DNA from 2 places in the Mesorhizobium sp. M1182 genome. Region 1 is predicted to be linked to the other one. Evidence: riboswitches for the same ligand, from Rfam matches in the RefSeq annotation. Region 1 holds a riboswitch; the other holds the start of a gene.

Region 1 (6,990 bases):
GCCCCGTGAGGGGCTGGCGCCGAACGGATTGGCAAGCGGAAAGCCCATTCGCACTGGCCAACCCGCCCGCGCCCGGCGTGGCAGAAAGCCGGTGGGTTTTTGGCGGAGACATGAATTGATGCCGGACTATGACGTGCTTTGTATCGGAAATGCCATCGTCGACATCATCGCCCAGTGCGACGAGGCGTTCCTGGAGACCAACGGCATCATCAAGGGCGCAATGAATTTGATCGACACGAGGCGCGCCGAACTGCTCTACAGCCGCATGGGCCCGGCCATTGAAGCCTCGGGCGGCAGCGCCGGCAACACGGCGGCGGGCGTGGCCTCCTTCGGCGGTCGCGCCGCCTTCTTCGGCAAGGTCTCCAACGACGCGCTCGGCGAAATCTACGCGCATGACATCCATGCCCAGGGCGTCGCCTTCGACACCAGGCCGCTTAACGGCGAACCGCCGACAGCGCGCTCGATGATCTTCGTCACGCCCGACGGCGAGCGCTCGATGAACACCTATCTCGGCGCTTGCGTCGAGCTCGGCCCGGAGGACGTCGAGGCCGACAAGGCGTCGGGCGCCGCCGTCACCTATTTCGAGGGCTATCTGTGGGACCCGCCGCGCGCCAAGGAGGCGATCCGGCAGACGGCGAAGCTCGCCCATGCCGCCGGGCGCGAAGTGTCGATGACATTGTCGGACTCGTTCTGCGTCGACCGCTACCGCGACGAATTCCTCGATCTGATGCGCTCCGGCACCGTCGATATCGTCTTTGCCAACAGTCACGAGATCAAGTCGCTCTACCAGACCGCGTCTTTCGACGAGGCGCTGGCCCAGATCCGCAAGGATTGCAAGATCGCCGCCGTTACCCGCTCGGAAAAGGGCTCGGTGATCGTGCGCGGCGACGAGACCGTGACCATCAATGCGACCAGGATCCGCGAGCTGGTCGACACGACAGGCGCCGGCGACCTCTATGCCGCCGGCTTCCTCTACGGCTACACGCAAGGCCGCAGCCTCAAGGATTGCGGCGATCTCGGCTCGCTAGCGGCCGGGCTGGTCATCCAGCAGATCGGCCCAAGGCCAAGGCAGAATCTGCGCCGAGAGGCCGAGCAGGCGGTATTGCTGTAGGTGGGGAGCCAAGAACCAGCTGCCCACCCTTCTTAATCCAGCCCGAGCCTTTTCTTCAGTTCCGCATTCTCCTTGCGGAGACGATCGGCAAGCAGGCTCTTTAGCCGCTTGTTTTCTTCCTCGAGCGCGACGAGATCCTTCAGCCCGTCACTGTCCGCCGCCGGCGCCGCCGCCTTCTTCCAAAGATAATATGTCTGTTCCGAGATGCCGGCTTGCTTCACCGCACTCTTGAGAGTAGCGCCGCCGCCGATCGAGGTCTCGATCTGCGCCAGCTTCTGGGCACGATCCTTCGCGGAGTAGCTCTTTCGGCCTGTTCGCGCTGACGGCGGTGCTTCAGTGGCCGCGGATATCGGCTTGGCGCCGTTCTTGCGGGCAGGCGAGCTCGCCTCAGCTTCTGCCTTCCTCGACCGCCGCGCTCTCGCCTTCGGTTTTGGCGTTTCCGTTTTGTCTGCCGGTTCGCTAACTACTGCTGACTCGGTTTCCAGAGGATTGGCCATGAAATGCTCCACTCGCGGTTCGTGCAAAGGTTCAGCATCAAGGACCACTACAGTAGAGTCAACAAGCTGACGATTTAACGGCTCGACTTCCTTTGTTGTCTCGGCCATCGCCGCGGCGATATCGAAATTGCCCCAGATGGAACGTGCGGATTTTTGATAATTGCGCTTTTGTTTGACTTCCACGGTGAATGGTCGCGTCTGCCGCCTCATAGTTCCTTCCTGAATAGGAGAATGAAGTCGCCGCTCGAATTTTTGGCGCTTCCTGCTTAGCGCGGAGCATTATCGTATAGCCGCTCAACGGGCAAGTGATGCCGGTCTTCGATGGCTGACCCATCTGGGGGAGTTGAGCGGCTTCGCGCGTCCTGCGCATGCCTGTAAGGCCGCCAAGTTTTCTGGGCTAGCAGGCGCGCACTGTGGCAGCTTGGCTTGTACGGCGAGGCCATGGTTGAGTGAGGCGAAACAAATCCAGCCCCGCGGTCAATCCCGAGGCTTCCCACAATGGCGAAGAGAACATCTTCACTCGTTCCTTTTGAGCACAAGACCTTCCGTTCGCTATGGTCGGCTGCACTCATTTCGAACCTTGGCACCCTAGTGGAAGGTGCGGCGGCAGCTTGGCTGATGACGAGCATCGCAGCAGTAATTTTTGATCGCCCATTCGTGCTGTGTACCAGCCCTGTGTCTTGCGCAAGTGGTCACGAACGGCTGCCGGAGCCTCGAAGACGCCCTAAAAACACATGCTGCGATTTTTGAACACGCTTGACGTGTTAGATTAATTCATCCGCAATGCGTGTGTTGAACACGCGAGGTGAGTTATGAACATGAAAGAGCTTAGGGTTCGACTGGGCATGACTCAAAAAGATTTGGCAGAGCAGATGGCAACGACGCAACAGACTGTGGCCCGTTGGGAAACAGGCAAAACGCAGTTGAACATCGAGCAGATCAAGGACCTTTGTCTCACGTTGAAATGCACGGTCGAGGAGCTGCTGGGCTGGAAGATTGATGTCGAGGAGTGGCGCACGAGCCCGTTTGCAATTGCCGATGCCGAAACGCGATACGGCACGCTCAGAATCAAGACGACTGTTGGCAGCCGCCAATATCCTATCGATGAAAAGGCGCGTGAATCGATTTTACGTCAGTTGAAGGAACTTCATAATCTACGTAGAAATAACACAAGCAGGCCATGGCTGTATTGTTGGAGCCTTGACAACAAAATACTCTTGATAAATCCGCAATATGTCCGCACCATTGAGCTTATCGGTGACGATGTAGAGGAGATGCCAGAGTATTATCATCCAGAAATCTATCGGGCTTTGGATGACTGGGATAAGGGTGAGGTTTCAGGAAAGCTGAAGAAAGAATGCGATGCCATCATCGCAGAGATGGGTGATCAGGAAGCCGTGCGCATGGCCTCCTATGTTCGCGTCACATATGACGACGGAGAAGATGAGTGGAACTTCTTGGATGAAGAAACCGCTACGACTTTCTTCGGATTGGAAGCTGCGACCTTTCACGTTCCCCAGTGTAGTTTCGCCGAAGTGGAGGAAGAAGGTTACTACCGAGCGCGATACGCCAACCTTGATCGCGTCGCGGTGATGGAGGTTCCAAGCGACCGTTATCACAGATTGACCGCGCCCGAGGAAGCTTAGAACCATCCACGAAGGGCGCATGTTACATCTCGACCTTGCGTGGTGCGTTTTCAGTACGAGATGACGTTAAGCGTAGGTAGTGGCAGGTAAGAGTGCTCGACCAGAAGCTCAACTGCCTCCTCAATATCGCTGCCGATGTGCCGCAGGACACGTCCACGGGAGCGTGGATAGGCGTGAAGTTCCTGCACTCCGCGGTCCGCTCTCCCATCGCCGGTGTGTGCCCGACGCCATCTTGTGGACGAGCTTGGCCGCCTGCACCCGGTTGTATTCCGGCTTGCGGTCCGCCTGGGCGGTCCGCCGCGATGGCTATCTCCATGTTAATCGGCGCCGAACTTTGACTGCCCGCTGCTTTTGATGAATTTGGCGAGGTCCCGCGCATAATCGCTCTTGGTCTTCTCCTTGAGGCCCTGTGTCGCGAACTTGTGGTCCAGCAGGGCAAACAGGTCCAAGTCCCCTTCCGCCTGTGGCGCTGGCTTGCCCTCACCGCCCTCGGCTTCCCAATTGGGGACCGCTTCTGCGCGCTGCACCGTGGCGATTGTCCGCCCAAGACGCATCACAAGATCGAACGCCAAACCGTGCGCGTGCACGACGATTTGCCGCTCAGGCCTCATTTGGACAGGACTTGAGCTGGCCCGGTGGTTTGAGCCGGGTTACCTTGAGCCGGTGGGCTGCGAACAAGCAGTTCGAGACATTGGCCTCGATCACTTCGCAACACGCCGCTGCGCCTGGCCTCGGTGTGCTCCCCCCGAAATCGTTGTGTCATATCACCGAGGGCATCACGGCCAACAGCTTCCACATGGGCAACAGCCTCGCCATTGAGCCGAATATGGTCGCGAGCAGATCACCAACGAAGCGGTCGAAACCTCGGAGCCGAAGTTCGACGCCGAGGTGGTTCGCATGATGCGCTAAGCAGCACCACGGCGCTTGCCGGTATGTTTGCTGCCGGCAGCCGACGAACTCCTATCCTCCTGGACAAGGGCGCCGTGCGTCATTGCTTTGATTTACCGGCCGCTCAAGGCTTCCACAGTTTTCGCTTTCGAGGCGACCTTTGGAACATGCCAACGGAAATTTCACATAACGACATAAACATTTCTTTATGCGGCGTTGACAAAGAAGCGAACTGCTGTAATTGTCTCCCGCGTCGTGGTTCTCCGTACGGCGCTGCCGCAGCGGAGCTAAGAGGGAAGCCGGTGCGATGCCGGCGCTGCCCCCGCAACTGTTAGCGGCGAGCCAACCCCACTCATGTCACTGAGGCGAATAGCCTTGGGAAGACGGGTAGAGGCTATGACCCCGCGAGCCAGGAGACCTGCCACGGCGAATTACGTCCACGGGCGGGGTGTCTCGGTGGCCGCTGCAGCCTGGCGTTCGTGCCGGCCTGCTAGCGCCTTCCTTGTCACCGACGCCCCAACCATCGGGGTCTGGCATGACTGTCTCTCAGCAAATTCCTGTAGCAACGCTCGGCGTGCCCCGCTTCGGTCGTCGGCGAGAACTGAAATTCGCGCTTGAAAGCTACTGGTCCGGAAAATCGTCCGCTGCCGACCTTCTCACGACGGCGAAGGCGCTCCGTGCCGCTAGCTGGGAGGAGCAACGCGATCGCGGCGTGTCGAAAATCCCGTCGAACGACTTCTCGCTTTACGACCATGTGCTCGACACCGCAGCCATGGTCGGCGCCCTTCCGTCCCGTTACGGCTGGAATGGCGGCGAGGTCCCACTCGACATCTACTTCGCTATGGCGCGCGGCAACCAAGGTCAGACGGAGGATTGTGGGCACGGTGGTCACCAGCATGCGGCTCATCGGCCTGGCGTAGCCGCGATGGAAATGACCAAGTGGTTTGACACCAACTATCACTACATTGTGCCGGAACTAGACGATGATCAGACGTTCGCTCTTTCGTCGACGAAGCCGGTTGATTACTTCCTCGAGGCTAAAGCCCTCGGCATTCACACACGCCCAGTCATCCTTGGACCGGTCACCTTCCTCAAGCTGGCTAAATCGCCTGCCGAAGGCTTCGATCCCATCGCGCTCCTACCACGGCTTCTGCCCGTCTACGAGCAACTCCTGCGGAGCTTGAAGCTGTCGGGCGCCGATTGGGTGCAGATCGATGAGCCAGCGCTTGTCCTCGATCTGAACCCGAACGAACGAGCTGCGTTCGAATTCGCCTATGGCCAGCTGTCGAAAGCCGCGCCCGAGCTGAAGATCATGCTGGCTACCTATTTCGGGCCGCTGGGAGACAATCTCGAAACCGCGGTTTCTCTGCCCCTGGCCGGGCTGCATATTGATCTCGTGCGCGCTCCCGAGCAGCTGGAAACGGTGGGTCGGCTCGCACCGAAGGATCTGGTGCTCTCGCTTGGCTTGATCGATGGCCGCAACGTCTGGCGTGCGAACCTGCCCGCCATTCTCGACCGCATCAAACCGATCGTCGCCGGCTGGCCCTTGGACCGCGTCGAGATCGCGCCTTCTTGCTCGATGCTGCATGTGCCGATCGACCTCCGCATGGAGACGGAACTCGACGCGGACATCAGGTCGTGGCTCGCCTTCGCGGCCCAGAAGACCGACGAGTTGGTGTTGCTTGCCCGGGCCCTGTCCCAAGGCAGGGATGCGGTGGCAGGCGCGTTGAAAGCGTCTGCCGAGGCTGCCGCCACTCGCGTGACATCCACGAAGATCCATGACCCGCTGGTTGAGGGGCGGATCGCCAGCATTGACGACAGCATGAAGCGACGAGAGAGCGCTTTTGCCGAGCGCTCCAGAGTCCAGGCCGGCACGCTCGGGCTGCCGCCGTTCCCGACGACGACCATCGGGTCCTTCCCGCAGACGCCGCAGGTACGCAGGGCGCGGGCCGCTCATGCGAAGGGCCAGCTGAGCTATGTCGACTACGAGACCTTCCTGAAGAAGGAGATCGAGGCTGCAATTCGCTGGCAGGAAGAGATCGGGCTGGACGTGCTGGTGCACGGTGAGTTCGAACGAAACGACATGGTACAGCATTTCGGCGAGCAGCTGTCCGGCTTCGCCTTCACCCAGCATGCCTGGGTGCAGAGCTATGGGTCGCGTTACGTGCGCCCCCCCATCATCTTCGGCGACGTATCGAGGCCCAATCCGATGACGCTGCGCTGGTGGCAGTTCGCCCAGTCGCTTACGGAAAACCCTGTGAAGGGAATGCTCACAGGCCCAGTGACCATTCTCAACTGGTCATTTGTTCGCGACGACGTACCCCGCTCCGAAGCATGCCGCCAGATCGCGCTCGCCATCCGCGACGAAGTGACGGATCTCGAATGGTCCGGCGCAAGGATGATCCAGATCGATGAGGCCGCGTTTCGCGAAGGATTGCCACTGCGCCAGTCTGATTGGAACGACTATCTCGACTGGGCTGTCGAATGCTTCCGGATCGCTTCAACGGGTGTAAAGGACGCGACTCAAATCCATACCCACATGTGCTATTCGGAGTTCAACGAGATCATCGACGCGATCGCTGAAATGGATGCGGATGTCATTTCGATTGAGACGTCGCGCTCGAAAATGGAACTGCTGGACGCCTTCACGAGCTCCAAATATCCGAATGAAATCGGGCCCGGAGTCTACGACATTCACTCACCACGGGTCCCGGAAGTCGGCGAGATTTCGGATCTCGTCATGCTTGCCCGCGAGCGACTGTCCGATGCCCAACTGTGGGTAAACCCGGACTGTGGCCTCAAAACCCGCAAGTGGGAGGAGGTCCGCCCTGCCCTCATGAACATGGTT
Region 2 (6,990 bases), on a different contig from region 1:
GTTTGCCAGATGTCGCGGCGGGTGGTTGCGACGATGACCTGGAACACCGGCACGCCGGCGCGGTCGAACAGGGTTTCAACGCCGGGCTCGGCACCCGAGGCGAAAGCTGTGGCGGTGATGATGGCGGCAGGCTTCAGGGTTGCGAGCGCGGTTTCGACAAAGGCGAGCGACGCCGGGTCCTTGAGGCTGGAGACGAACATAGGCACGGGAACCATGCCGCGGTGGCGCAGGGCTTCGAAAAGCGCGTCGATGGGCGCGACATCGGCCGCGAGCAGCATCGAACGGTAGAAGAGAATTGGCACGACGTCCCCCTCCCCCTCGAGGGGAGGGTGGCCCGCACGGCCGGGTGGGGTCGTCACGGCAGTGGTCGACGTTTTGTGTAGGCGCGCTTCGGAGAGGATCCCGCCCCCGGCCTGCGGCCGGACCCTCCTCTCGAGGAGGAGGGGGACGCCGCGTTCTGCGACCCCCAGTCCCGGCTCGTAAAATCCCGCCTTTGGCACGCTGACAGGTTCGGCTACAGCCGCACCCGATCCAGCGAGACTTGCCAGCCTCTGCACCAGCGCCGTCATATTTGCCGGTCCGCCCTCGCGGAAATAGCCAAGCAGGCCGTCCAACTCCTCGCGCGGCAGCGTCGAGCCTTCGATCAGCCGCAAATCCTCGTCGTGGCTCTCGCCCGGCAGCAGCGCCAGCTTGATACCGCGATTTCGCGCGATAGCGGCGAGCTGGTCGCAGCCATAGCGCCACCAGTCATAGCCGCCGAGGATGCGGACCAGAATGACCTTGGCGTGGCGGGCGACGCTGTCGATCCACAGGTCGACGGACATCGGATGGCGCAGGTCGCGCAAGGCGGCGAGCCGCATCGACGGCAGGCGGTGCGCATCTGCCCTCCACGCCGCCGCCAGCCCGGCCAGGTCGCTGTCGGTGAAGGACAGCGCCACGACATCCGCAGGCGTTTGCCTGAGATCGACAGGCTCGGCGAGATCGTCGAGCGAGGCGGATGTGGTGGTGAGGATGTGCATCGCGGCTCGTACCTGGGGTCAGCCGGCGAGGATACGCTCGATGGCCGGGCGGTTCAGCCCTTTCAGGCCGATGACGACCAGGCGCGAGCGGCGGTCGTCTTCAGCGGTCCAGGCGCGGTCGTAATAGTGGTTGACGCGCGGACCGACGGCCTGCAGCAGGAGCCGCATCGGCTTGCCGCCGACTTCGACGAAACCCTTGACGCGCAACACGTTTTCTTCCTCCGCCGCCGTGGCGACCCGTTGTGCGAGCTCGTCCGGGTTGGACACAGACGCGATGTCGATGACGAACGAGTCAAAATCGTCATGTTCGTGGTCGAGCTCGTCGTCGTGGTGGGTCTTGCGGTTCTCGATGTCGTCCTCGACGGCGAGGCCGAGGCCGAGCAGCACCGACGGGTCGACCTTGCCTTGCGAAGTCGGTACGATCTTCACCGCCCGCGCAACGTGCTTGCCGATGACGGCATTGGCACGGGCCGAGCCGGCTGCGTCCATCAGGTCGCTCTTCGACAGGATGATCAGGTCGGCGCAGGCGAGCTGGTCTTCGAACACTTCCTCGACCGGATCGTCATGGTCGAGCGTCTCGTCCTGCGCGCGCTGGGCCTGCAGGGCGTCCATGTCGTTGGCTACGCGGCCATCAGCCAGCGCCGGTCCGTCGACCACGGCAATGACGCCGTCCACCGTCACGCGGCTTTTCACCGACGGCCACTGGAAGGCCTGGACCAGCGGCTTGGGCAAAGCGAGGCCGGATGTCTCGATCAGGATGTGGTCGACCCTCGGCGTCAGCGACAGGATCTGGTCCAGCGCCGGTACGAAATCATCGGCGACGGTGCAGCAGATGCAACCATTGGCCAGCTCGACGATGTTTTCCTCGGGGCAGGTGTCGATGGCGCAGCCCTTCAGAATCTCGCCGTCGATGCCGATGTCGCCGAACTCGTTGACGATGATGGCCAGGCGCTTGCCTTTGGCGTTTTCGAGCAAATGGCGGATCAACGTCGTCTTGCCGGCGCCGAGAAAGCCGGTGACCACGGTGCAGGAAACGCGTGAAAGGGAGGCAGCGGTCATGTCAGGTCCTTCAAAAGGTCGAGGGGAGGGATGCGGGCAACAAGGCCGCGCTTCAGGCAATCGGGACGGCCGCGCCAAGGAATGAGCCCATCCGTCGAGGTGGCAAACAGCTTTGCCCCGGTGACGAGATCGGCGCCGCTGGTCGTGGTCAGATCACCGAAGACGTAACTCCAGCAGCCGTCGCGCAGCATGGCCGCGCTGAGCCGGCGCTTGCAATTGCCGAGGCATTCGACGGTGCGGATTTTGATGTTTTCGCTGGAAGCGGCGCGGCGCGTGTCCTCTGCGAGCAGTTCGCCGGCGCGCGGATGAGCGTCCGAACCGGTCTCGTCACGGCATGACGAGCAGACGATGACGGTAACGCCGGCCGGGGAATCACCAAGGCCGGACAATAAATCCGCTGTCTCAGCCGGAAAACTGCTGTCGCGTTCCAAATCAGGCTCCTTGCCCGGAAAACCCGCCAGGCGATCGGATTCTTATGTCCTAGACGGCAGGTCTCCTGGCTCGCGGGTCATCGCCTGGGTGCCGCCTTCCCGGGAACATCCCAGTGGTTTTCGGCCTTGGCTCGTCGCTTACAGTTGCGGGGACAGCCGCGGATTTGAAATCGAGATTTCGCACCGCATTCCCTCTTGGCCCTTGCCGTTGCGGGCAGGGGACCGTCTGGAACGGATTTAGGCTTGTGGGGGCAGTCGTGTCAACGCACGTCTATGGCGCGGCGATATCCGCGAGCGGCCGGCCGAGGTCGCCGGCAGCGGTCACCTCGATGCGTTCCAGGCCGAGCCAGCCCTGCATCTGCTTCAATTCTTCGAAAAGCTCGGCTGCGGTTTGCAGCGAGGCGCCGGGCTCCGCATAGGCGGCATGAACGCGCAGTACGCCGGCCGGGCGGTCGGCCCTGAGGTCAACGCGCCCGACGATGCTGTCGCCGAGCAGGAATGGCAGCACATAATAGCCATACCGGCGCTTTTCGGCCGGCGTGTAGATCTCGATGCGGTAGTGGAAATCGAACAACCGCTCGGTGCGCGACCGCTCGAAGACGACAGGATCGAACGGCGCGAGCAAGGCGCGCGCCTCGATCTTGCGCGGCAAACGGGCGTCCTTGTGGAGATAGGCTGTTTTGTTCCAGCCTTCGACGCTCACCGGCAACAGGTCGCCGGCCTCGACCAACTCCTCGATGCGGCCCTTGATGTCGGCGGGCGAGAGGCGGAAATAGTCGCGCAGGTCTCCTGCCGTGGCGATGCCGTGGGCGCGGGCCGAGATGCGCAGCAATTCGCGGTGAGCGTCTTCGGTGGAGGGCGTTGGCAGACTCAGTATTGTTGGCGGCAGCACGCGCTCCGGCAGATCGTAGAACCGTTCGAAGCCGCGGCGATGCGCCGTGGTGATGCGGCCGGCCCAGAACAGCCATTCGAAGGCGTGCTTGGCATGGCTCCAGCCCCACCAGCCGCCCGAACCCTTCTGCCCTTCGAAAGCCGACGCCGCGATCGGGCCTCGTTCGGCGACCTCGCGATAGATGTCTTCGATATAGGCGGCGTGCTCGCGGCCCCATTTGGCCAATCCGCTGTACATTTCGTCGCCGCACTCGGCCCGCTGCATGCGCCAGCGCATCAACGGATAGGTCTCGACCGGCAAGAAGGAGGCTTCGTGCGCCCAATATTCGAAGACCATGCGCTTGCGCGTTACGGCGGCGTCGTCGAGCAGCGCCAGCTTGTAGGGGCCAAGCCGCGAATAGAGCGGCATATAGTGGGCGCGCACCACGGCGCTGACGGAATCGATCTGCAGCAGGCCGGTACGGGCAAGCACGCGGGCCAGATGCCGGCGGTCAGGCGTGCCGGTGGGTCGCGGGTCATTGAATCCCTGTGCCGCGAGCGCGATGCGGCGGGCCGTGGCAAGCGAGATTTTTTCCTTCATGAAGGCGGCATCCGGAGGATTTTAGACAGAGAAAATGACCTGCGATTCCGTGCCATGCTAGCAGGGTTTTGGCGGCATCCATGTCAGGAGAGAAAAGTGGAGTAAAAAGTGAAGGAAATCAAACAGGAGCGGATCGGACCAGTTTTCCCGGATATGCCGTCCAGCACCGCGATTTGAACAAGGTTTGACTTGCTTCGCCGAAAGCGCTGCGCTAACCCTCGCCGCGTTGCAGCATAGAGCCCCCTTAAAACGGTTCAGTGGTTAAACTGTCACGCTTCCGCAAGTGGGTCCGGTGCTGTAATCAGAGTGGATTGGCCGCCAACGGAAACTGCAGCATGAACGCACTTTTAGGTTCGTACCTGCCCATCGTCCTGTTCATCGGCGTGGCGCTGATCGTCGGGCTGGCGCTGCTCGCTGCACCGTTCCTGGTGGCCTACCGCAACCCCGATCCGGAAAAGCTTTCCGCCTATGAGTGCGGCTTCAACTCGTTCGACGACGCCCGCATGAAGTTCGATATCCGCTTCTACCTGGTGTCGATCCTGTTCATCATCTTCGATCTGGAGGTGGCCTTCCTGTTTCCTTGGGCGGTGTCGTTCAGCCAGATCGGCATGCTCGGTTTCTGGTCGATGATGGTGTTTTTGGCGGTGCTGACCATCGGCTTTGCCTATGAATGGAAAAAAGGAGCGCTGGAATGGGATTGAACGACAGTTCCGGTACGCTCGTCGCGCCGAAGCCCAAGGGCCTCATCGACCCCAACACCGGCAGGCCGGTCGGGTCCGACGATCCATTCTTCCTGGAGATCAACAACGAGCTCGCCGACAAGGGCTTTCTCGTCACCTCGACCGAGGCGCTGATCACCTGGGCGCGCAGCGGCTCGCTGATGTTCATGACGTTTGGCCTCGCCTGCTGCGCCGTCGAGATGATCCATACGTCGATGCCGCGCTATGACTCGGAGAGGTTCGGTGTCGCGCCGCGCGCGTCCCCGCGCCAGTCCGACATCATGATCGTCGCCGGCACGCTGACCAACAAGATGGCGCCGGCGCTGCGCAAGGTCTACGATCAGATGCCGGAGCCGCGCTACGTCATCTCGATGGGCTCTTGCGCCAATGGCGGCGGCTATTATCATTATTCCTATTCGGTGGTGCGCGGCTGCGACCGCATCGTGCCGGTCGACATCTACGTGCCCGGCTGTCCGCCGAGCGCCGAAGCGCTGCTCTACGGCATCCTTCTGCTGCAGAAGAAGATCCGCCGCACCGGCACGATCGAGCGGTGAGCGGCATGACCCAGGCGTTGAATGACCTCTCGACCTATCTCGGCGAGAAGCTGATCGGCCGGATCGGCGCGGCGGTGCTCGCCTATGGCGAACTCACTATCTCGGTCGAGCCGCGCGACCTGATCGAGGTGGTGACCTTCCTGCGCGACGACCCGAAATGCCAGTTCATTTCGATCATCGACGTTTGCGGCGCCGATTATCCGTCACGGGCAAAGCGCTTCGACGTCGTCTATCACCTGCTGTCGCCGAAGCAGAATATCCGCATCCGGCTCAAGGTCCAGGCCGACGAAGAGACGCTCGTGCCGTCGATCACCGGGATATATCCCGGCGCCGACTGGTTCGAGCGCGAGACCTACGATCTCTACGGCGTGCTGTTTTCGGGCCATCCCGATCTGCGGCGGATCCTGACCGACTACGGCTTTGAAGGCCATCCGCTGCGCAAGGACTTTCCGCTGACCGGCTTCGTCGAGGTGCGTTACGACGACGAAGCCAAGCGCGTCATCTACGAGCCGGTGGAGCTCAAGCAGGAATTCCGCAATTTCGATTTTCTGTCTCCGTGGGAAGGTACGGATTACGTGCTTCCAGGCGACGAAAAGGCGAAACAATGATAAAAATATCACGGCATTGGCTTCCGATCGTGATCGTATCGTTTTTCGCGCTGTTGGCCGGTGACTTGACGGGTCGAGCGGATAGCATTCCTGACGGCAATTTTGAGTCTAAGCTGCAAAAATATGATCCCAAAGCGGTCAGCGCTGCCTTGCGCTATGTTCGAAATTTCAACATGAACGCAAATTTCAAAGCGATGGCGCCCGCCTTGCGGCAGCAAACGATAGCTGAATTGAAAGGAGCCAATCCCTCGATTTCAGACAGCGATGCGGGTGAGTTTGCTGATGACTTCATCAAGCGAGCATTGCTGGATAACTCGGAGACTCTAGAGCATCTGACGGCGTTGATGCTGCTGGAAGCCTTCGATCCCGATGAAGTGGAGGCGATGGATGACTTTTACGCGTCGCCGATGGGGTCGCGTATTTTGGCAAAGACGCCGGCCTATATGGCCAAACTGCCGTATCTGGCCGAGTACTTCCAAAAAACCATCGTCCCTGAGGCACTCCGGCAGACACAAGCTGCCCTGAAGGCACAGGGTAAGGACATCAAAATCTGATTTGTTGAGGATCGAAGCTCCGGTACTGGGGCAATGAGTATATAGAAAAAATGGCTGAAACCTCCGTCCGCAATTTCAACATTAATTTTGGCCCTCAACACCCTGCGGCGCATGGCGTTTTGCGCCTTGTGCTGGAGCTCGACGGCGAAGTCGTCGATCGCGTCGATCCGCATATCGGTCTGTTGCATCGCGGCACGGAAAAGCTGATCGAGGCCAAGACTTATCTGCAGGCCGTGCCCTATCTCGACCGGCTCGATTATTGCGCGCCGATGAACCAGGAGCATGCCTTTGCGCTTGCCGCGGAGCGGCTGCTCGGTATCGAGGTGCCGAAGCGGGGCCAGTTGATCCGAGTTCTCTATTCGGAAATCGGCCGCATCATGTCGCATATCCTCAACGTGACGACGCAGGCGATGGATGTCGGCGCGCTGACGCCGCCGCTGTGGGGCTTCGTCGAGCGCGAAAAGCTGATGGTGTTCTATGAGCGCGCCTCGGGCTCGCGCATGCATGCTGCCTATTTCCGCCCCGGGGGCGTCCATCAGGATCTGCCGCAGAAGCTGATCGAGGACATCGGCAAG

What was found. A riboswitch is a leader RNA that binds a small molecule or an ion and turns the genes downstream of it on or off. The one in region 1 is predicted to bind cobalamin.
Region 2: linked by a shared signal. The riboswitch ahead of NKH33_RS10990 (DUF1636 family protein) and the one ahead of metE (5-methyltetrahydropteroyltriglutamate--homocysteine S-methyltransferase) in region 1 are both predicted to bind cobalamin.

Annotation. Positions count from the first base shown of each region.
Region 1 is NZ_JAMYMD010000024.1:49,261-56,250, forward strand. It holds gene metK (methionine adenosyltransferase) at 1-9, shown strand, start outside; gene NKH33_RS23625 (adenosine kinase) at 119-1,111, shown strand; gene NKH33_RS23630 (transposase) at 1,144-1,818, opposite strand; gene NKH33_RS23635 (MFS transporter) at 2,107-2,358, shown strand; gene NKH33_RS23640 (helix-turn-helix transcriptional regulator) at 2,421-3,254, shown strand; gene NKH33_RS23645 (hypothetical protein) at 3,572-3,826, opposite strand; cobalamin riboswitch at 4,382-4,582, shown strand; gene metE (5-methyltetrahydropteroyltriglutamate--homocysteine S-methyltransferase) at 4,678-6,990, shown strand, end outside.
Region 2 is NZ_JAMYMD010000007.1:32,591-39,580, reverse strand. It holds gene NKH33_RS11000 (cobaltochelatase subunit CobN) at 1-1,019, opposite strand, end outside; gene cobW (cobalamin biosynthesis protein CobW) at 1,038-2,078, opposite strand; gene NKH33_RS10990 (DUF1636 family protein) at 2,075-2,509, opposite strand; cobalamin riboswitch at 2,548-2,751, opposite strand; gene NKH33_RS10985 (winged helix-turn-helix domain-containing protein) at 2,781-3,980, opposite strand; gene NKH33_RS10980 (NADH-quinone oxidoreductase subunit A) at 4,316-4,681, shown strand; gene NKH33_RS10975 (NuoB/complex I 20 kDa subunit family protein) at 4,672-5,253, shown strand; gene NKH33_RS10970 (NADH-quinone oxidoreductase subunit C) at 5,259-5,861, shown strand; gene NKH33_RS10965 (DUF2059 domain-containing protein) at 5,858-6,415, shown strand; gene NKH33_RS10960 (NADH-quinone oxidoreductase subunit D) at 6,466-6,990, shown strand, end outside.